2 regions of the Xenorhabdus bovienii SS-2004 genome follow, and region 1 is predicted to be linked to the other one. Evidence: predicted binding sites of a transcription regulator. Region 1 holds the regulator's gene; the other holds the start of a gene.
What was found. The regulator PhoB, encoded in region 1, activates phosphate uptake and scavenging genes when phosphate is short. The targets are predictions, from matches to a motif close to CTGTCATAAAACTGNCNNAT.

Region 1 (11,874 bases):
TGCCCGTAGTCAGATAGAGCCGCATCTTAGCTTCACGCCTGAAAAATTTCAGGCGTTGAACAAATATCTCTGGTCAGAAAATCTACTTATCCGCTATGCCGATATGTCATGCATTGCCAATGTACTGAAAGGCATGGCTCACAGACGCCCTAAATTATCGGCACTGGCAGGATCGTATCAAGATATCGAAATGCATTATCTTGATTTTGAAGCGCTATTTTGGAAATTCTATCCACACATGATGGCACTGGCGACCAATAAGCGACTGCTTGAGCAAGATATTTCGCCAGAACCTTGCACTTTTTCCAAATAGCTTTATCTTATTTAGGCTAAAAGGAATTAAAAGCAAATTATTGATAGGCAAAATCTATTATATCAATTGGTATTTTATCCTTTATTGCTTTACCTTAATTCCTTATGCTGTAACCCGTTTCTACATAACACCTTTTTAAAATCACAGGAGTCAATTATGGTTCTAGTAACCCGCCAAGCCCCTGACTTTACAGCCGCAGCGGTTCTCGGTAACGGTGAAATCGTTGATAATTTCAACCTGAAAAACCACCTGAATGGTCGTCCAGCCATTATCTTCTTCTGGCCAATGGACTTCACTTTTGTTTGCCCTTCTGAGCTGATCGCGTTTGATCACCGTTATGAAGAATTCAAAAAGCGCGGTGTTGAAGTCATCGGCATTTCCTTCGACTCTGAATTCGTTCACAACGCATGGCGTAAAACCCCAATCAGCGAAGGTGGCATCGGCGAAGTCAAATACCCAATGGTTGCTGACATCAAACGTGACATCATGAAATCTTACGGCATTGAGCACCCAGAAGCCGGTGTTGCCCTGCGTGGTTCTTTCCTGATCGACAAAAACGGTGTTGTTCGTCATCAAGTCGTTAACGATCTGCCACTGGGCCGTAACATCGATGAAATGCTGCGTATGGTTGACGCACTGCAATTCCACGAAGAGCACGGCGAAGTTTGTCCTGCACAGTGGGCAAAAGGTCAGGAAGGTATGGGTGCGTCCCCTGAAGGCGTCGCAAAATACCTGACCAAAAACGCTGATAAACTGTAATTCCCGTCAGAGTTGTCTCCATTGATAGCATCACGTTATTAATGAATTCCCCTAAACCAGCCACTCTGTCGGCTGGTTTTTTCTTAGCTAAAATTTCTCATTTTATTACCTTGCGCACAAAAAATTGCTTTTCAAAAATCCTAAGCGTTAGATAATGTTGATTACAAAAAATTAACATTGGTATCACAGTTCACGGAGTCCTACCCTAACCACTCATTCTTAGGAGTACCATCATGTTAAAAGCATGGAAAATGCCTTTTGTCGCTGTATCGCTCTTAGTTTCCTCCTCCCTCTATGCCGCTTATGAACCTGCCGTTGAAGCCAAACAAGGCATGGTAGTCAGTTCACAATACTTAGCTTCACAGGTTGGCGTCGATATTCTCAAAATGGGCGGGAACGCCATTGATGCCGCTGTTGCCGTTGGTTATGCCCAAGCAGTTGTCAATCCCTGCTGTGGCAACATTGGTGGCGGTGGTTTCATGACCATTCATCTGGCAAACGGCAAAGATACTTTCATTAATTTCCGTGAAACAGCACCTGCTGCGGCCAGCGCCAATATGTATCTGGACAAAGACGGGAGTGTCATCAAAGGTGCCAGTCTGTATGGCTATAAAGCTATTGGCGTCCCCGGCACAGTGATGGGATTAGATGCCGCACTGCACAAATACGGCTCAATGACCCGCGAACAAGTCATGGCACCGGCTATCAAGCTGGCGCGTGAAGGCTACATTTTGACTCGTGGTGATACTGATATTCTGGACACCACCGTCAAACGCTTTACCCAAGATCCAGAGGCCGCCCGTATTTTCTTGCGCAAGGATGGTACGCCTTTCCAACCCGGGGATAAGTTAGTCCAAACCGATTTGGCCAATACGCTGGAACTGATTGCTAAGAAAGGGCCAGATATCTTTTATCATGGCAAAATCCCCCAATTAGTTGAAGAATCATCGAAAAAATCAGGGGGAATTATCACAGCAGCAGATTTCGCCAACTATAACATTACAGAAACAACACCAGTCACTTGCAGCTATCGCGGTTATAAATTTATCTCTTCCCCACCACCTAGTTCTGGTGGCGTCACCTTATGCGAAATACTGAACATTGTTGAAGGCTATGATCTCAAATCCATGGGATTCAACTCCGCTGCTTATATCCATACATTGACAGAAGCCATGCGCCACGCCTACATGGACAGAAATACCTATCTGGGCGATCCTCAATTTATTAAGAACCCACTTGATCGGCTGTTAAGCAAAAGCTACGCAGAATCTATCAGAAAAGAGATCGAACCAAACAAAGCGACATCTTCAAAAAATGTTCAGCCGGGCGTTGGTCCCCATGAAAAACCAGAAACGACCCATTACTCTGTCGTAGATAAAGATGGCAATGCCGTATCAACCACTTACACAATCAACGGGCGTTTTGGGGCCGTCGTGATTGCACCGGGAACCGGCTTTTTCCTAAACGATGAAATGGATGATTTCACAACTAAAGTTGGGGAAAAAAACCTGTATGGGCTTGTTCAGGGAGCGACCAACTCCATCGCCCCCGGTAAGCGCCCACTATCATCGATGAGCCCAACACTCGTGACCAAAGATAACAAAATCTTTCTGGTATTGGGTTCTCCAGGCGGATCACGGATTATCTCCATCACCTTACAGGCTGCCTTGAATATCCTTGATTTTGGCATGCCACCGCAAGAAGCCGTCAACAGCCCGCGCATTCACCATCAATGGCTGCCTGATGAAGTCTACTATGAACAGCGTGGACTTTCGAAAGATACTCTAAATATGCTGGAAAAAATGGATTACAAAATGGTAGAACAGACACCGTGGGGCGCGGCGGAACTGATCATGATTGGATTGCCGGGTGCTGTCGGTGTCTCTCCCACCAACTCATCAGGCAATGATTCAGCGGTATCAGGCGTGGTTCGTGAAGGTTATATCTATGGCTCCAACGATGTCCGGCGACCTGCTGGTGCAGCCATTGGCTACTAAAAAAGCAGTGTAAAAGGTTGAGATAAACAAATCGATATAAAAAACAAGGGTGAGCAGTTTGATATGCTCACCCTTTTTACAGGTTTCAGGCTATCAGCCTTGATCCTGCTGCACTTCACGCTTTGGGACTTTGCTTTCTCCCACAATGAGATCATAGAGAGCACACACAACTACAGCTAGTATCGTTGGCAATAACCATGCCAGCCCTTTATCTGCCAACGGCAGATGAATTGCCCATGCTGGTAGTAAGTGAGACAGATACTCAGACGATTTCGCCGCATCCAAAACCCCGAACAGCAGGCTAACTACCATAGCAGGCGCCAGAATGCGAGTAACATTATTCCACCAGCGTACTGTGAAGCTCAACAGGATCAGCGCAATACAAGGCGGATAAATTGCTGTCAGTACCGGAATAGAGAATTTAATCAAGTGGTCTAATCCAAGATTAGAGACCAACATAGAGAAGATTCCGAGGATGAAAACCAACGTACGATAAGATAATGGCAAATAACGGCTGAAAAATTCAGCACAAGCACAGGTCAAACCAACCGCAGTTACCATGCAGGCAACGAAAATCAATACAGCAAGGAAGAAACTGCCATAACCGCCAAAGACATTCTGTACATAAGCATGCAGAATCACTGCACCATTTTCAGCCTTCGGCACCAATGTGCCACTACTTTCTCCCAACTTGAACAGAGATAGATATACCAGTACCAAGCCCAACCCTGCAATCAGACCTGCCCACATAGTATAGCGAGTCAACAGTGAAGAAGATTCAATACCTCTGGAGCGCGCAGCATTGACAATAACAATGCCGAATACCATGGCACCCAGTGTATCCATCGTTAAATAGCCATTCACAAAACCATTTGAGAACGGAATTTCTTTATAAGTTTGAATGGCAGGGATGGGATCACTTGCTGGCCACAACACCGCAGCAATTCCTAAAATACCCAGTGCCAGAATTTTGATCGGAGCCAGCACGCGTCCAACACTGTCCAGTAATTTCCCCGGATACAGAGAAACCAAGATCACCAGTGAAAAATAAACGATACTATAGATGAACAACGGAAGTTTGCCAGAGCCCATTAGCGGAGCAATCCCGACTTCAAAGGAAACAGTTGCAGTTCTAGGTATTGCAAATAAAGGGCCAACAGCCATATAGCAAACAGTAGCCAGTATCAAACCTGCTGTTTTACCGATAGGGGAACTTAGCGCTTCAATCCCGCCACCGACTTTCGCCAAAGCAATCACAGTGATGACCGGTAGACCAACCGCTGTAAGCAAAAAACCTAGCGCAGCGATCCAAACATTCTCACCTGCCTGCAAGCCAACCATGGGCGGAAAAATGATGTTCCCCGCGCCTACGAACAAGGCAAAAGTCATAAAACCTAATGCCCAAATATCCTTAGATGATAAACGGTATGCCATAATGATTGTTAATATATTGTTGTCAAAAGAATTGCATGTGCAATAGCCAGTATTGCAAATACTTGAATTTTCACTGGCGAAACCGGATTCTGCTTTGACAATAAGTGATCAACGTAATATTCACTGATAATCGGGAAATACAGAATGATAGTGGTAATTACAGCTAGAATCGCCAACAACTGCCCACAAGTAAAACTTTTATAGCGCCAAAAGGCAAGCATCAAACCAAAAAGCAGTACAATATACTAAAGTAATATTTAAAAGCAGTCATTCTTATTATCTATCACTGAATACACACTATATGATTTGCACTTTTTTCGCTCATATTGATTAATAAATCATTTTTCTGTCTGCATCGTTTACCACTAAATTATATTAAACTTATTGTTTTTTAATTAAATTCGGTTTGGCAGAAACAATAAGCCCGGGAGCCAATAAAAAACTAAATGTGGAACCTTTTCCCATCGTACTCGAAACCTCAAGATGGGTATTGTAGTGATGCAGTGCATGTTTCACTATCGCCAGCCCCAACCCGCTTCCCCCTGTTTGCCGAGAACGGGCACGGTCAACACGATAAAAACGCTCGGTCAGGCGCGGTAAATGCTCTGCACTGATCCCCGAACCATTATCCTGTACTTTAAACCATGCTCCCTGAGACGATTTACTCCAGCTAACCTCAATACGCGTTCCTGGCGGAGTATGATTAATAGCGTTATAAACCAGATTCGACATAGCGCTTCGCAGTTGTTCTTCGTTGCCGAAAACTTTCAATTTTTCATCAATATTAAACACGATATCCTGCTGGTTATTCGCCAATGCCAACGCTTCCTGCTGCAACAACACCAATAAGTCAGGCACATCAACCACCTCGTTCATATCCACTTGCGGCCCGGCTTCAATTCTGGAGAGGTGCAATAATTGCTTCACCAGACCGTCCATTCTCCGTACCTGCTCCTGCATCGTACTGAGCACCTTCTGATTTGCCCTATCGTTCAGTTCCTGCTCCTGCATCATCTCCAGATAACCTTGCAGTACCGTTAGTGGCGTTCTTAACTCATGGCTGACATTAGAGAAAAAATCCCGGCGGGCATTTTCCAACAATCGTTTTTGCGTAATATCACGGGCAACCATCAGTAACATCCGTTCTGCATAAGGCATCACCCGAAATTCCACCATACGGCCATTATTCAACTCAATGGATAAAGGACGGGAGAAATGACTGGCCGTAATATAGCGACTAAAATCTGGGTAACGCAGCAAATTGAAGATATGCTGACCATTATCCTCCGGCCAGCGGAAGCCTAACAAATGCTGGGCAAGACGGTTACACCAGAAAATATTACCTTCCGTCGTCATCATCACAATCGCATCCGGCAATGACTCAGCGCCACTGCGAAAGCGCTTGATCAATAATGCCAGTTCCCGGCGCCGCTTACGGTTGCGCTGCTGCAACTGATAAATACCGTAAAAGATTGGCTCCCATCCGCCACGCCCTGCTGGAGGTAACATACTGCGATCCAGCCATAACCAGTCAGATAATTTCAATAAATTGTAGCCATGCCATACCAATGCCAGAAATAACCCAATAACCAGCAGCCACGGTAAATATCCGATAAAGAGAGACAAAATGACCGCAGGCAGACAAAAAAGAACAAGCCCCAATACCAACTTCTTCCAGGATAAACGTTCAAGCACGTTATTCTCTCCGGCATGAAAATAGATTATTGCCAATCAGCACCAATGAGAAACAGATGCATTAATAACGAGTAGAAAAGCGATACCCTGTACCACGGACCGTCTGCACCATTCTATCGTGCCCTCCTACTTCTAACGCCTTACGCAAACGCCGGATATGCACATCAACGGTGCGATCTTCCACATAAACATTAGTGCCCCACACATAATTGAGCAATTGTTCACGACTATAAACACGCTCTGGATGCGTCATGAAAAAATGGAGCAGCTTGAATTCCGTTGGCCCCATTTCCACATTTTGCCCCTGACTGGAAACACGATGGGAGGAAGAGTCCAGTATCAGCCCATCCATATTGATAATATCTTCCGCCGACATGGGGGAAACGCGACGAAGAACCGCTTTGATACGAGCCACCAACTCCTTGGGAGAGAAAGGCTTAGTGATATAGTCATCCGCTCCGACATCAAGACCACGAACGCGATCTTCCTCCTCTCCACGAGCCGTTACCATCATGACAGGAATATCTCTGGTGCTGCTATCACGCTTCATCTGCTTAATAAGCTGTATTCCTGAACCTCCGGGAAGCATCCAATCCAATAACACCAAATCGGGATAAGGCTCCGACAAGCGCCAGACAGCAACATCATAGTCTTCTGCTTCAACGGTCTGATAGCCATTTTGTTCCAACACCAAACAAACCATTTCACGAATCTGGACTTCATCTTCAACTACCAAAATGCGTTTAGCCATGGTTGATCCCATTAATATTATTGAAGCCAGCAATATTCACCTTAAGTCATTATGAGTCAATTTTATGACAAATTTATGAAAATCCTATTTCTCAATTCTCAAACTGCAATCTATTTTGCATAGAATTTATGAGTGCTTTGTCATATTTCATTATGATTGCGAGCCCGCTCGAAAATTCGTGAACAAAGTCAGAATTCCACACGACAGACCTCAAACACTCATTATAATTAGCGCTTGAAACAGATAAGCAAGACTCTTGGGCAACGGTAGGAAAACATGCGAATCATTCATACGTCGGACTGGCATCTCGGGCAATATTTCTTTACCAAAAATCGTGCCGCAGAACATCAGCACTTTTTGCAGTGGCTTATTGAACAAATCATACGGCATCAGGTTGATGCATTGGTGATTGCCGGCGATATTTTTGATACTGGCTCTCCTCCCAGCTATGCCCGTGAGCTTTATAACCAGTTCGTTGTGGAGCTACGGCCCACTGGCTGCCAGCTTGTCATTCTTGGTGGAAACCATGATTCCGTCGCCACGCTCAATGAATCAAAAGCGCTATTCTCTTGTCTGAATACAACAGTAATAGCCAGTGCAGACGCCGACATCCAGCAGCAGATAAAAGTATTGAATAACAAAAATGGAGAAGCGGGAGCCATTCTCTGTGCCATTCCTTACCTGCGTCCACGGGATATCATGACCAGCCAGGCCGGTCAGTCAGCCACGCAAAAACAGCAGGCATTGCAGAATGCCATTACTGAACACTATCACCAGCTTTATCAGCAAGCTGATGCATTACGGGAAAAACTCGGCCAGCCATTGCCGATTATTGCAACCGGACACCTGACCACGGTGGGTGCTTCCACCTCAGATTCTGTTCGAGATATTTACATTGGTACGTTGGACGCATTCCCCGCACAAGCATTCCCACCTGCTGATTATATTGCATTAGGGCATATCCACCGCCCACAGATCATCGCTAAATCAGAGCATATCCGTTACAGCGGCTCCCCGATCCCCCTGAGTTTTGATGAAGTCGGGCAAGAAAAAAGCGTCTGTCTGGTTGATTTTAAAGAAGACAAATTTGATAACGTCACTCTTTTGCCCATCCCAAACTATCAACCGATGCAGTTGATCCGTGGAAATCTGCAACAGATTGAGGCTCAGTTGCAGACATTCAAAGCATATCAGGGAGAACGTCCTGTCTGGCTGGATATTGAAGTCGCGACTCAAGATTACCTGCCTGATATCCAAAAACGCATCCAAACTATGACTACGGATCTACCCGTTGAAATCATTCTGTTACGGCGCAGAAAGGCGGCACGCCAAATTTCCCTGTCTGAAACAAATAAAGAGACGCTCAATGAACTCAGCGTGCATGAAGTCTTCGAACGACGGCTAGCACTGGCTGAGATTGAAGATCAGCCCCAGAAGCAACGCCTGACGACCCTGTTTAAGCAAACGCTGGATGATATTTCTCAGCAATAATATTGAGGATTCGCGCACATGAAAATTCTTAGCTTACGGCTGAAAAATATCAACTCTCTGCAAGGTGAATGGAAAATTGATTTTACGGCAGAGCCTTTTGCCAGCAATGGATTATTCGCCATCACAGGCCCAACAGGAGCAGGAAAAACCACCTTACTGGATGCCATCTGCCTTGCCCTTTACCACGAAACACCACGGCTCGGTACTATTTCTGCTATCCAGAATGAGTTGATAACTCGTCATACTGCGGAATGCTTGGCAGAAGTGGAATTCGAAGTCAAAGGCGTAGCTTATCGTGCATTCTGGAGCCAGCGCCGCGCCCGTAACCAAGCTGATGGAAAACTCCAACCTCCAAAAGGCGAATTGGTGGACAAGAGAACGGGCAAGATTTTAGCCGATAAGATCCCTGATAAAAAAGAAAAGATCGCTGAAATAACCGGTCTTGATTTCAAACGTTTTACCAAATCCATCCTTCTGTCACAGGGTGATTTTGCCGCATTTTTAAATGCAGATGATAAAGATCGGGCTGATTTACTGGAAGAACTGACGGGGACAGAAATTTACGGCATTCTGTCTCAGGAAATTTATCAACGTCATAAACAAGCCCAATCTGAACTGAATATTCAGCAGGCCACCGCTTCCAGTATCGAGTTATTAACACCGGAGCAAATAGAAAATTACCAAAACGAACAGCAACAACTTACTGCAGCAGAAACTCAACTCAGCCAACAGATTAAGGCTTTTCGATCTGCCGAGCAGTGGCTTATCCGGCAAAATGAATTACAACAATCAATAGCGGGCAACACGTTGCTTTTGCAGCAGGCTGAACAGGCCATACAAAACGCGCAACCGCAATTACAACAGCTTACCGCCAGCGAACCCGCAGAAAAAATCCGTTCACTATGGGATGCGCAAAACCGAGCCTTTAGTGAAAAACAACGAATTACTGAACAACGTATAAAAATAGAACATGATCGCCAGCAACAACTTTCTTTGTTACAGCCAGCTCAACAACAGCTTACCGATTTGGAAAAAACACGGGAAGAACACCAGCAACAGCAAATCCAACAGGAAAAGCTCATCTCAGAGCAGGTTATACCACTCGATCACAAGATTGATACGCAATCAAAAGATCTGCTTACGTTAGAAAAGGAAATAACCAAGCAAGATCGTGAACTGACAGAAATCTCCGCCCAATACCAAGTAGCGCAAAGTCGCAAAGATACGCTACATAATGAACAAAAAACGCTGGAAACATACGACGATCAGCACCCTTATTGCCGTAGTTTGGACAGCAAACTCCCTGAGTGGAAACAATTATTTTCACGTCAGAAAGAGAAGCAAGTGCAGATAGCCAAACTGACACAAAAAACACAGCAGATTGGCACTGAACTGGCTCGTATAACCGATCACTTGAATACATTGAATGCAGAGTTGGCCGAACAGACAGAGCAAAACCAACCACTGCACGACAATCTGATACTTACCGAAAAGCAACTGATTGATTTGCAGAAAATTCATCCACTGGAACAACTGCAAAAACAGCTATCAGACTATCAGGAACAACTGAAATCACAGAATCAACTTGAGATATTATTGCCTCAGATCCAGCAATTACAGGCCACGATCTCAACTAATCAAACTCAATTATCACAGTCTCAGGCATTACTGGAACCCTTGCCGACTCAGATCAGTACGCTAGATCAACAGCTAACGGAAAAACAGCAGCATCATGAAGATCTTGCTGATCGAATTCGTTTGGAACAGCGGATCACCAGTCTGGAACAGGAGCGTTCACAGTTAAAAGAAGGTGAAGCCTGCCCACTGTGTGGCGCCACACAACACCCTTTAGTCACCGAATACCAGAACATTGCCCTGTCACAATCAGAAGAACGCTTAAAATCTCTACGCCATCAAATAGATCAGCTACAAACAAACCGTTCTGCCCTACAGCAGAAACAGCAGATTCAACAGAAAAATAATCAACAATTACAGCAAAATACGACTCAATTAACCGAGAAACTGACAAAAATAACACAACAGTGGAAGCATCACTGCCAACAGTTACAATCCGCTGAATTACCAATGGAAACAGACCCTGTCGACAATTTCATTGGCCAACGGCAAACTGCCTATCAGCAATATCAAAGGCAATACGACGCATTATTACACGCAGAGAAAGTACATCAAGCGGCGGAAAAAGCGCTATCGGCCAACCGTGAACAGCACAAAGCATCTGAACAAGCTATTGAGCTGGAAAAGGTCAAATTAGATTCACACCAAAAACAACTGGCAGAAAATACGGCAGAACTTCAACAGGCAGAAACTGAATACACAACCACGACAGAGCTATTAGTCAGCGAATTACAGCATACACCTTTTACCCTTCCCTCTCTGCAAGAAGTGACAATCTGGCTGCAACAACGCGAAACTGAGTTAAAAACCTACCATGATTCACGCGAAAGATGGCAACAGTTACAGCAAGAACAGGCTGCCCTGCAAAGTCAATCGAATGAATTAGAGAAGCAAAAAACTAAGCTGACGATCCTCCTTCACGCCCTTAACGAAAAACAGCAGCAGCAAAAACAGTTACTGGAACAAATAACTCAGGAACGTCATCATTTATTTGGGGAAAGATCCGTTAGCACCGTTCGTCAGACATTACAGCAAAAGACTAATGAGCTGGACATCGCGTACAAACAGGCTACTTCACACCTGCAACAGCGACAAAACGTGATGAACCAACTCACTGGTGCAGTTAGTGAAATTGAAAGAAACAGCAATACCGCCGAAACACAATGCAAACTTACCGCCAGCGCTTTCCAAAGCGGATTGGAACAACAGGGATTTGCCGATCAATCTGCCTTTGAACAGGCCCTACTGGAACCTGAACAACGGGAAAAGCTGCAACAATTGCAAGAACAACTTACACAGTATCATTTGCAAGCCAAAACACGGCACCATGAATCAGAAACCGCCTTACAGCGACATGCTGAAACACAGCCCCAATTACTTGAACAATATGAACCGACGCAAGTATCCGTGATATTAGCTAACATTAGTGAAGAATTGAAACGTAACAATCAACAGCAAGGTGAAGTCAAAACCATACTGAACAGTGATGCTATGCGTCGGCAAAAACAACAAACACTTCTGACACAAATTTCCCACTTACAACAAAACTATGATGATTGGAGTTACCTCAATAACCTGATTGGTTCCGCAGACGGTGCTAAATTCCGCCGGTTTGCTCAAGGATTAACTCTGGATCATTTAGTCCATCTGGCGAATATTCGACTGGAAAAATTACATGGGCGCTACGATTTGCAACGCAAAGATGATGGAGGGCTGGAATTGCAAATCGTCGATACCTGGCAAGCAGATGCCGTTCGGGATACCAAAACCCTCTCTGGTGGCGAAAGCTTCCTCGTCAG
Region 2 (11,874 bases), 1.5 Mb from region 1:
CACCCCTGCCATGATACTGATCACCAAGGTTAGCGCCGCGCCTTCCAACGGCCCATCAGGAAAGGTGCCGAGCAACAAGTAGCGCCAATTTTCCGTAATAACGGTAAAGTCCATATCAGTATCCCCTCACCAGTATTCTCTGTTGACGCCACTGTCCCCAACCTTCCATGATGGCAATGACGGCGATATAAAGTACCGTCGCGACACCAAACGCCTCAAAGGTTTGCAGTGATTGCGTCTCCACCTGACGGGAAGCGTAGGAAAGCTCTGCCACACCAATCGCCATCGTCAATGAGGAATTTTTGACGATATTCATATATTGCCCCAACAGGGGTGGCATGGCGATTTTCAATGCCTGCGGCAATACGACATAGCGCATGGCCTGCCAGTCCGTCAGCCCCAATGCATGCGCGGCGTATTTTTGCCCACGGCCGATGCCCTGAATGCCTGCCCGCAGTTCCTCAGCCACAAAAGGCGCGGAATAGAGCGTCAAGCCAATAAACCCCGCCAAAAATTCAAAGGATGGCCATGCCAGTGTCAGACCCGCAATGGGGATTTCATGGGAGGTATTCAGCCAAATCATGGCGGCCTGAGGTAAAATTTGACCGGAAGCGAAATACCAGAAAAACAGTTGTACCAACAGTGGCGTATTGCGGAATACGGTGGTGTAAGCCGTAACCAGCCAACGCAACGGTTTGATCTGGCTGTCCCGCGCTGCAGTAATCATAAAACCCAGCAAGGTAGAAGAAATGATGGTGCAGACAGAAAGCCATAAGGTGATAAGGAACCCCTGCCAGAGCCATCGCAGATATTCAGGAGCCAGTAAGTGTTCGGTAATAAATTGCTCAAACATATCATTCACCGCATAAAAAAACAGCAAAGCCCCGCAAAAACGGGGCTAGTTTCAGGCGTTATTTTCCTAAAGTAGATTAAGGTTTTGCCTGACTGTCTAATGGGGCGAATTTAAAATCACCACGCGGCTGAGCCGATTTCGTCTCAGCACCAAACCAACGGTTGTAGATCTTCTCTGCATCACCGTCTTTTTCCAGTTTCAGCAGCGTCTGGTTAACCGCATTAATCAACCGATCTTCTCCTTTGGTAGCGGCTACCGCCTGATATTCACGGGTAATGCTGAAGGGTGAAATTTCAAAATCTGCTTTTTGCGCTTCCGGTACGTTTGCCAGCAAACCAACCAATTTCGCATCATCCTGCGTGATCGCCTGAACGTTACCATTCCTTAAGGCCGCAAATGCCAGTGGAGTATCGTCATAAGAGATGACTTTTGCTGTCGGATAACGCTCACGCAGCGTGATCTCCTGTACAGTGCCTTTATCTGCCCCAATACGCAGCTTAGCGATATCATCCGGGGTTTTCAGAACACCTTTGCGGGCAATGAACTTCTGTCCGGTGGCAAAATAAGGGATGGAAAAATTGACCTGTTTGGCACGTTCATCGGTGATCGTGAAATTAGCGGCAATTAAGTCAATTTTCTTGGAAGATAGCAGAGGAATACGGTTGGCTGGGTTAGTCGGACGTAATTCCAGTTTTACACCGAGATCACTGGCAACCGCGTTGGCGATGTCCACATCATAGCCCGCCAGTTTTTTCGTTTGCGGATCAATAAAACCAAACGGTGGGTTACTGTCGAATACCGCAATCCGTACCGTACCGGTTTTTTTAATATCATCAAGTTTATCTGCCTTCGCCACACCAGAAACCAATGCCAGACTGGTCAGCAGCGCAACAGTCGCTACGCGGGATTGATTGCGAAATTTCATTGAACACCCCTGTTGGTAATAAAATATTTATTGTCCGACAGAAGCTATCAATTTCAATATAGCACTTGAAATAATATAAAATGATATGTTTATCATTTTTAGGAATAAGAAAGCCAAAAACGCCGGAATAAAATTCCCGCGTTTCAGGCAGTTAAGATCATTGGTCTTTAGTGAGCAGTTTTTCTAGTTGATCGCCGCCAACGTGACGGAAATCCTGCCCTTTGACGTAATAGAAAATAAATTCACAAATGTTCTGACAACGATCCCCGATACGTTCAATGGAGCGGGCACAAAAAAGCGCGGTCATGACGCTTGGAATAGTGCGGGGATCTTCCATCATGTAAGTCATCAACTGGCGGACGATCCCTTCGTATTCCTGATCGACTTTTTTATCTTCATGGTAGATGCGGATGGCTTCTTCCAGATCCATACGGGCAAAAGCATCCAGTACATCGTGCAGCATCTGGATAGCATGGCGTCCCAACGATTCCAGGCTGACCAGCAAGGGCTGCTGCTGATGCGAGAATTTTTCCAGCGCCGTCTGACAGATTTTATTCGCAACGTCACCAATGCGTTCCAGCTCTGCAATGGTCTTAGAGATCACCATAATCAGGCGCAAGTCACTCGCGGTCGGCTGGCGCTTGGCGATGATACGGACGCAGGCTTCATCGATCGTCACCTCCATCATATTCACTTTCTGGTCATCTTCGATGACTTGCCGAGCCAGCTCTCCGTCCTGATTGTGCATCGCCAGAATCGCCTTACTGAGCTGTTCTTCCACCAGCCCACCCATTGTCATTAATTCCGTGCGAATATGTTCCAGCTCTGCATTGAACTGGCCGGAAATGTGTTTGCTATGATTCAGATTGTCCATACGCTATATGCCCCATATCAACCGTAACGGCCTGTAATATAATCTTCAGTCTGTTTCTTTCTGGGTGTGGTAAACAGCGTGTCTGTGTCACTGAACTCGATCAACTCTCCGAGGTACATAAATGCAGTGTGGTCAGAACAGCGCGCGGCCTGCTGCATGTTATGGGTGACGATCACCACGGTATATTCCGATTTCAATTCACTGATTAACTCTTCAATGCGTCCGGTGGAGATCGGGTCAAGTGCCGAGCACGGTTCATCCAATAACAAAACTTCCGGGCGGATCGCGATACCACGGGCAATGCATAAACGCTGCTGCTGACCACCGGAAAGGCTATAACCACTCTGGTGCAGTTTGTCTTTGGTCTCATTCCACAATGCGGCTTTTGTCAGCGCCCATTGGACGCGTTCATCCATTTCAGCCCTTGGCAGTTTCTCAAACAAACGCACACCGAAAGCAATATTGTCATAAATGGACATCGGGAATGGCGTTGGTTTTTGGAACACCATGCCGACTTTGGCACGCAGTAGGGCGATATCCTGTTTATCGGTCAGAATATTGGTGTCATCCAGGATAATTTCGCCTTCTGCCCGCTGTTCGCCATACAGTTCATACATTTTGTTGAAAGTGCGCAGTAACGTGGACTTGCCGCACCCCGACGGGCCGATAAAGGCTGTCACCTTATTCTGCTCGATATCCAGTGTGATGTTTTTCAGCGCGTGAAATTTGCCGTAATAGAAGTTCAGATCACGTACCTGAATTTTGCTTCCTGCAATGTCGTTAGCCTTATTCATCAGTTGCTTCTCTCTTAAATGCCTTTTCATTGCATATTGAAAATATCAGTGCTTTTTATTCTTAAACAGCACACGCGCCACAATGTTGATCAGCAGTACACACAAGGTAATCAGCAAGACTCCTGCCCACGCCAGTTGCTGCCAGTCAGAGAAAGGACTCATGGCAAACTTGAAGATGGTAACGGGCAGGTTCGCAATCGGCTGACTGAGATCGGTGCTCCAAAACTGATTGGAAAGCGAGGTAAACAGCAAAGGCGCGGTTTCCCCTGCAATACGGGCTATCGCCAGCAAGACACCGGTCATGATGCCGGATATCGAAGCCTTTAACGTAATGGCAGAGATCATTTTCCATTTCGGTGTACCCAGCGCATAAGCGGCTTCGCGCAGATTATCCGGGACAAGTTTCAACATGTTTTCGGTCGTGCGGATCACGATGGGAATTTGGAGCAACGCCAATGCGATAACCCCTGCCCAACCGGAAAAATGCTGCATTTTTGTCACAATCACCGAGTAAACAAACAATCCGACGACAATCGAAGGTGCTGACAACAGAATATCGTTGATAAAGCGGGTCACTTCAGCCAGCCATGAGCGGCGGCCATACTCCTCCAGATAGATGCCGGCCATGATACCCAATGGCGTGCCAAACACGGTTGCCCAGAAAATCAGCAGCCCACTGCCGACGATGGCGTTTGCCAGCCCGCCACCTTCGGTATTAGGCGGGGGTGTCATTTCAGTAAACAGCGCCAGCGACATGCCATCAATGCCTTTGGTGACGGTGGAGAATAAAATCCAGATCAACCAAAACAGGCCAAATACCATCGTTGCCATAGACAACAACAGGGCAATACGGTTTTTCTGTCGGCGCCATGCCTGCATCCGGCGGCGGTTGTTCATCTCCGCCGTATTTATCGCGCCAACCGCACGTGGCTGAGGATTATTACCCGTGGTCATCTCAGCGCCCCTCATTCTTTGCCAGACGCAGGATCATCAATTTCGACAACGCCAGCACAATAAAGGTGATCACAAACAGGATCAGTCCCAGTTCCATCAATGCTGCGGTATGCAAGCCGGATTCCGCTTCGGCGAATTCGTTGGCCAGGGCGGACGTAATGCTATTCCCCGGCATGTAGAGAGAGAGACTGTCAAGTTGGTAGGTATTACCGATAATAAAGGTCACCGCCATCGTTTCCCCCAACGCCCGGCCAAGCCCCAACATGACGCCGCCAATCACGCCATTCTTGGTGTAAGGCAGGACGATACGCCAAATCACTTCCCAGGTTGTACAGCCGATCCCATAGGCGGATTCCTTCATCATGACCGGCGTTTGCTCAAACACATCACGCATAACGGAAGCGATATAAGGAATAATCATGATGGCGAGAATGATGCCTGCCGTCAGAATGCCGATACCAAAAGCCGGGCCGGAGAACAGTTCTCCCACGATGGGAATACTCGACAGCACATCACCGACAGGTTGCTGGAAATAAGTGGCGAACAGAGGAGCAAAGACAAACAGCCCCCACATGCCATAAACAATACTGGGGATCGCGGCCAGTAGTTCAACCGCCACGCCCAGCGGACGTTTCAACCAGTTAGGTGCCAGTTCCGTCAAAAACAGGGCAATACCAAAACTCACAGGAACGGCAATAATCAGGGCAATCAGTGAGGTCACCAATGTGCCATAAATCGGCACCAGTGCGCCAAATTGCTCTGCCGGCGCATCCCAATCCTTGTTCCATAGAAAACCAAAACCAAAAGTTTTGATACTCGGCCAGGCAGCAATAATCAGCGAAATGATAATGCCCCCCAGCAGAAATAACGTCATCAGCGCAGCTAGTCTAACCAGTGCGCTGAAAATAATATCGCCATTTTTGCTTGGTGCTTTCAGTGCCGTTTTACGTTCGGCCATACGCTTAATTCTCATTTGGGTTAATTTCCCCCTCAGCAAAAGGGCGCAAAGGGGGAATGAATCAAAGTGACCGATTCAACAACGGTTAATATAAAGATAATTTTAGTACAGCGGATTACCACTGCTGTCTTTTATGTCGCGCTTCCATGCTGCACGTATCTGTCCAATGACGTCTTGCGGCAGGACAGAATAATCCAGATCTTTCGCCTGTTTTCCGCCCTGCTCATAAGCCCAATCGAAAAATTTCAGCACTTCAATCCCATTCGCCGCATTTTTCTGCTGTTTGTGGATCAGAATAAAAGTCGTTGAAGTGATCGGCCACACATTGTCACCTTTCTGGGCTGTCAGATCCTGAGCGAAACTTTTGCTCCAATCCGCCCCTTTCGCCGCAGCACTGAAATTCGCTTCAGTAGGCGCAACGACTTTGCCGTCTGCCGAAATCAATTTGGTATAAGCGAGGTTATTTTGTTTCGCATAGGCGTATTCGACATAACCGATGGAACCGGGCAAACGCTGGACGAACGCGGCAATGCCATCGTTACCCTTGCCCCCCAAGCCGGCCGGCCATTTAACCGTCGAACCCACCCCGACTTTTTCCTTCCAGAGACTATTCACTTTGGACAGGTAGCTGGTGAAGACGAAGGAAGTACCAGAGCCATCCGCACGACGAATGACGGCGATATTCTGATCGGGGAGTCTGAGGCCGGGATTCAGTTTTGTAATCGCCGGATCATTCCATTTCTTGATATTGCCCAGATAAATGTCACCGAGGGTTTTGCCATCCAAGACCAACTGGCCGGATTTAATACCAGAAATATTCACGGCCAGCACAATGCCACCGATCACCGTTGGAAACTGGAACAGGCCATCAGCTTCGAGTTTTTCATGAGAAAGCGGGGCATCAGATGCACCAAAATCAACGGTATGGGCAATAATCTGTTTCACACCACCCGAAGAGCCAATACCCTGATAATTGATTTTATTGCCCGTTTCTTTTTGATAGGAATCTGCCCACTTGGTATATACCGGTGCCGGGAATGTCGCCCCCGCTCCCGTCAGACTGGAAGCAGCAAACGAAGACAGAGATGTCATGGCAAGTGCTGCTGCCATGATGCTTGCCACGGTGGTACGCATTGGTTTCATACTCCCTCCTGCTGGGATACGCATCATTAATTAAAAACAAGCGTCAAACTACGTCAACAACTTTGCCTGTATCTGAATAATTTTTATCTGAAAAAAGGATTCAGGGGAAAAATAAGTTAATTCAATGACAGCAAAATGTATTAATTATGACATTTTTATGACAGCCTCTTTTGAAGGGACATTATTATTTCGTCACCCGTGGGATATAAACGCGCATGGACAACCCGCCTTTTTCGCTTCTTCCGACTTCGATGTAACCATCATGGATATCAACGATGCGTCGGATGATGGCAAGCCCCAGACCTGCCCCCCCATTATTGTGAACGCGTTGCCCCTGTGTGAAGGGCTGGAACAGGGTAGCGCTTTCTTCTTCTGTCATCCCTGTGCCATTATCTTCCACCTGAAACCAGCCAAACTTTTCCGTAACGCCACTACTGACCCGAATCCATCCCTGTCCATAGCGATGGGCGTTAGTGAACATATTGCTCAAGACGCGTTTGATTGACAGGGGATTAGCCATAATGACAACCGGGTTGGCTGACAGATGATTTTCAATATTCCCGACGCCGTCATTTTCTACAGTTATCGCTTCATCAAGCAACCCATTCAACTCGCAGCACAACATTGGCATATTTTGCCCAGACCGCTGATAATCGATAAATTGATCGATCATCGCATTACACTCCTCAATATCACGATTGATAGATTCCCGAAGAAAATTGTCTTTCCCTTCTATCAGTTCCAGCGCCAGCCGTATGCGAGTCAATGGTGTGCGCAAGTCATGACTCACACCCGCTATCAAGCTAGCGCGATCCGTCTCCAGCGCTTTATGCGCTGTCGACATTTGATTAAACGCCCTGATCAGCGAACGTATGGCAGGAGCTCCCGCTTCGGGGAGTGGTGCTGCTATTTTCCCTTTTTCCATCTCTCTCACTGCTTTCTGCATCGTTCTCAATGGCTGTCTCTGGGCGCGTAGGTAAAACCAGAAGGTGATAGAAACAGCCGAAGCCGCCGTGAAAACACTGGCAAAGACATAAAAGAACACGATGGCGAATGAGAGTTTTTCCATCTCGACCAGTCTCTGGGCAGCCAGATAACTGATCATCAGGCTGCCCAGCACAATTACCAAAGTTAAATAAATAACATGGGAGAACAAAGCGCGCAGAGAGAGCCAGAGCCTTTTCATACCTTGCTTCCATCAGGCACAAAAACGTATCCCAGCCCCCAGACCGTCTGAATATAGCGGGGATGGGCAGGATCTTCTTCAATCAAGCGGCGCAGACGGGAAACCTGTACATCAATGGAGCGTTCCATTGCACCATATTCCCTTCCCCGTGCCAGACTCATCAATTTATCCCGCGACAGTGGCTCGCGAGGGTGGGAAACTAAAACTTTCAATACAGAAAATTCGCCGCTGGTCAGGGACAATTGCTCATCTTCATGGAACATTTCACGCGTTCCAAGATCGAGTTTGAATTTGCCAAACTTCACTACCGCATTATCCGGCGTTGGTGCCCCCGGTAACTCATGGCTCTGACGGCGCATCACCGCTCGCATACGAGCCAGCAGTTCACGCGGGTTAAAAGGCTTGACGAGATAATCATCAGCGCCGATTTCAAGGCCAACAATCCGGTCAACCTCCTCCCCCTTCGCTGACACCATGATAATGGGGATCGGGTTATGCTGGCTTCTCAATCTTCGACAGATAGATAGGCCATCTTCGCCTGGCAACATTAAATCCAGTATAATCAATTGAATGGATTCTCTGGTTAATAAGCGATCCATCTGTTCTGCATTTGCTACACTACGAACTTGAAAACCCTGCTCTGATAAATAACGCTCCAACAACGCCCGCAAGCGCATATCATCATCAACAACAAGGATTTTATAACTCTCTTGCATGTTTCAGCTCCCAAGATGCTCCATGCCCGCCATATCCATTACTCTCACAGAAACCCCAAACTTCAGTAGAGACTAACTTCATGTATTTTAAGGCTGTTTACGGCATTATCAACAATTGCTTATGGTTCTGCCTGCCATCCTTGCTCCCTATCTCCGTGGTTTACCCCAACGGCTGGTAGCCAATCTCCAGAATCCAGTAAATCGCCATACCATTGGGAGTCATGACGGTGATTTCATCATCCACCTGCTTGCCAAGCAGCGCCCTGGCCACAGGTGAATCAATAGAAATCCACTTTTTGGCAGGTTCAAATTCATCCGGCCCCACCAGACGAAAAATATGTTCTTCGGCTTTTTCGTTTTCGACTTTCACCCATGCACCAAAAAAGACTTTGCCTTCCTGTCTCGGATCAGGATCAACAATTTGCAGTGCATCAAGTCGCTTGGATAAAAATCGCACACGACGGTCAATTTCTCTTAATCTTTTTTTGCCATAAATGTACTCGGCATTTTCCGAACGGTCTCCCAGTGCCGCAGCATCGGAAACAGCCTGAGTTACGTTGGGGCGTTCGACTTTCCAGAGATATTTCAGCTCCTGATCAAGCGCATGCCAGCCTTCTCGGGTAATGTAGTTACTCTTCGCCATGAAAAAACCCACTTGAGAAAATATGATTAATGGCGGAGTACTATATCTTAACCCATAAGATATTCGATGAAATCTGTCTCAACATGACCGAAATATCGCGCTAAACTGGAAATTATCGCGCTCTGCACGTATAAATGGAGCCAGTTTGAACCATGCCATTATTATGTTAGATGAATCTGGCACTGTCTGTGCAATTCTGATGATATCTACAGCCGCTAAGAAAGTTGAAGAAAACAGTCTATGAATGAATCTTTAAGTCGAATCATTGCCGGTGAGTTACAGGCTCAACCACAGCAAGTCCTCGCCGCCATTACTCTGTTCGATGAGGGAAATACCGTTCCCTTTGTCGCCCGTTACCGTAAAGAAGCCACCGGAGGTTTGGATGACACTCAGCTTCGCCAACTCGAAAGCCGCCTGGGTTATCTGCGCGAACTATCAGATCGCCGTCAGACTATTCTGAAATCTATTGAGGAACAGGGAAAGTTAACCGTTGAGCTCGCAGAGGCGATTAATACCACGCAGAGTAAAACCGAACTGGAAGATCTGTACTTACCGTATAAACCCAAGCGCCGCACCCGTGGGCAAATTGCCATTGAAGCCGGGCTGGAGCCACTGGCCGACCTGCTGTGGCAAGATCCGCAACAAACGCCAGAACTGGCGGCAGCCGCCTATGTTGATGCCGACAAAGGCGTTACCGATACCAAGGCTGCACTGGATGGCGCACGTTATATCCTGATGGAACGCTTTGCCGAAGATGCGGCTCTGTTGGTGAAAGTGCGCGAATATCTGTGGAAGAATGCGCATCTGGCCGCCAAAGTTGTCGAAGGTAAGGAAGAGGAAGGCGCCAAGTTCAGTGATTATTTTGATCACCATGAACCGATTGCCACCGTTCCATCCCATCGCGCTCTGGCCATGTTCCGTGGGCGCAATGAAGGCATCCTGCAACTGGCTCTGAATGCCGATCCTCAATTTGAGGAAGCTCCTAAAGAGAGCTATTGCGAACAGATTATCACCGATCACCTGAACCTGCGGCTGAATAACGCGCCGGCTGACAGTTGGCGTAAAGCCGTGGTGAGCTGGACATGGCGCATCAAGGTGCTGCTGCATCTGGAAACTGAGCTGATGGGGACGCTGCGCGAGAAAGCCGAAGATGAAGCGATCAACGTTTTCGCCCGTAACCTGAACGCTCTGATGATGGCCGCCCCTGCGGGTATGCGCGCCACGATGGGATTAGATCCGGGGTTACGGACTGGGGTGAAAGTTGCCGTCGTAGACTCTACAGGCAAGCTGATTGCCACAGATACCGTTTACCCGCATACCGGGCAAGAAGTCAAAGCTGCTGCTGCCGTTGCCGCTCTGTGCACCAAATATCAAGTCGAGTTAGTCGCCATTGGTAATGGTACGGCATCCCGTGAAACGGAACGCTTCTTTGCTAACATCCAGAAACAATACCCTGACGTCAAGGCTCAGGCAGTGATAGTCAGTGAAGCAGGTGCATCCGTCTATTCCGCCTCTGAACTGGCAGCATTGGAATTCCCTGATTTGGATGTTTCACTGCGTGGTGCCGTTTCCATTGCCCGTCGCCTGCAAGATCCGCTGGCAGAACTGGTGAAAATCGATCCAAAATCTATTGGTGTTGGTCAGTATCAACACGATGTCAGCCAGACTCAGCTTGCCAAAAAGCTGGATACCGTGGTTGAGGACTGTGTAAATGGCGTCGGTGTTGACCTGAATACCGCATCAGTCGCTCTGCTGACCCGCGTCGCAGGGCTATCCAAGTCGGTTGCCCAGAATATCGTGAACTGGCGTGATGAAAACGGCCGCTTCGACAACCGTAATCAACTGTTGAAAGTGAATCGTCTGGGGCCAAAAGCGTTCCTGCAATGTGCCGGCTTCCTACGCATCAATCAGGGTGATAACCCGCTGGATGCCTCAACCGTTCACCCTGAAACCTATCAGGTTGTCGAGAAGATCCTGGCCACTACCGAACAGTCCCTGTCTGAACTGATGGGCAATCCTGGCGCCCTGCGTGGTTTGCAGGCACAGGACTTTACCACGGATAAATTCGGTATCCCGACCGTTACGGATATCCTGAAAGAGCTGGAAAAACCCGGCCGTGACCCGCGTCCTGAATTCAAGACAGCGACTTTCACTGATGGCGTCGAAACCATGAAGGACCTGCGCGCCGGCATGATTCTGGAGGGAACGGTCACTAACGTTACCAATTTCGGTGCTTTCGTGGATATCGGTGTACATCAGGATGGCTTAGTCCATATCTCCTCACTGTCTGATCGTTTTGTGGAAAATCCACATACCGTGGTCAAGACTGGCGATATCGTGAAAGTGAAGGTGATGGACATTGACCTGAACCGCAAGCGTATCGGATTGACTATGCGTCTTGATGAGCAACCCGGCGAAGCTCCGGCACGTCGTAGCGGTTCTCAGAGCAGTAACCCGCGTAATAGCAACGAGCGCAATGGTAATGGCAGAAACCGCCAGACTTCCCGCTCTCCGGGATCAACGGCATTGTCCAACAGCGCCATGAGTGATGCTCTGGCTGCTGCATTCGGCAAAAAGCGTTAATTCGGGATAATCATCGTCTAACTGGCTCACCTGAGCCAGTTAGACGAAAGACCTTTACGGGGCGGTTGATACTGACAGCCCGCTGCGATGCAACGGCAGCCCTGCGTTTTTTCCGTAAAGCAATACGCCAGCACGGCAGACCCGCCGTCGTGACTATCGATAAAAGTGGGGCCAATACCGCCGCGCACAAACGATTTTAGCGGGGATAGAACTCGTTTCGATGCTGCGTAAAGGGCAATACTCAC

Region 2: a site for PhoB is predicted at 6,646-6,665, ahead of pstS (phosphate ABC transporter substrate-binding protein PstS). Genes of this name have one in related genera too.

Annotation. Positions count from the first base shown of each region.
Region 1 covers NC_013892.1:1,641,468-1,653,341, forward strand. Annotated here, with positions in the region: gene XBJ1_RS07225 (ACP phosphodiesterase) at 1-313, shown strand, start outside; gene XBJ1_RS07230 (peroxiredoxin C) at 470-1,072, shown strand; gene ggt (gamma-glutamyltransferase) at 1,306-3,069, shown strand; gene brnQ (branched-chain amino acid transport system II carrier protein) at 3,163-4,503, opposite strand; gene phoR (phosphate regulon sensor histidine kinase PhoR) at 4,885-6,198, opposite strand; gene phoB (phosphate regulon transcriptional regulator PhoB) at 6,260-6,949, opposite strand; gene sbcD (exonuclease subunit SbcD) at 7,226-8,440, shown strand; gene XBJ1_RS07260 (AAA family ATPase) at 8,459-11,874, shown strand, end outside.
Region 2 covers NC_013892.1:174,836-186,709, reverse strand. Annotated here, with positions in the region: gene XBJ1_RS00855 (amino acid ABC transporter permease) at 1-114, opposite strand, end outside; gene XBJ1_RS00850 (amino acid ABC transporter permease) at 116-853, opposite strand; gene XBJ1_RS00845 (ABC transporter substrate-binding protein) at 930-1,778, opposite strand; gene phoU (phosphate signaling complex protein PhoU) at 1,936-2,652, opposite strand; gene pstB (phosphate ABC transporter ATP-binding protein PstB) at 2,670-3,446, opposite strand; gene pstA (phosphate ABC transporter permease PstA) at 3,492-4,343, opposite strand; gene pstC (phosphate ABC transporter permease PstC) at 4,402-5,358, opposite strand; gene pstS (phosphate ABC transporter substrate-binding protein PstS) at 5,461-6,501, opposite strand; gene XBJ1_RS00815 (ATP-binding protein) at 6,686-7,687, opposite strand; gene ompR (two-component system response regulator OmpR) at 7,684-8,403, opposite strand; gene greB (transcription elongation factor GreB) at 8,564-9,046, opposite strand; gene XBJ1_RS00800 (Tex family protein) at 9,287-11,629, shown strand; partial or broken gene XBJ1_RS21120 (IS6 family transposase) at 11,698-11,874, shown strand, end outside.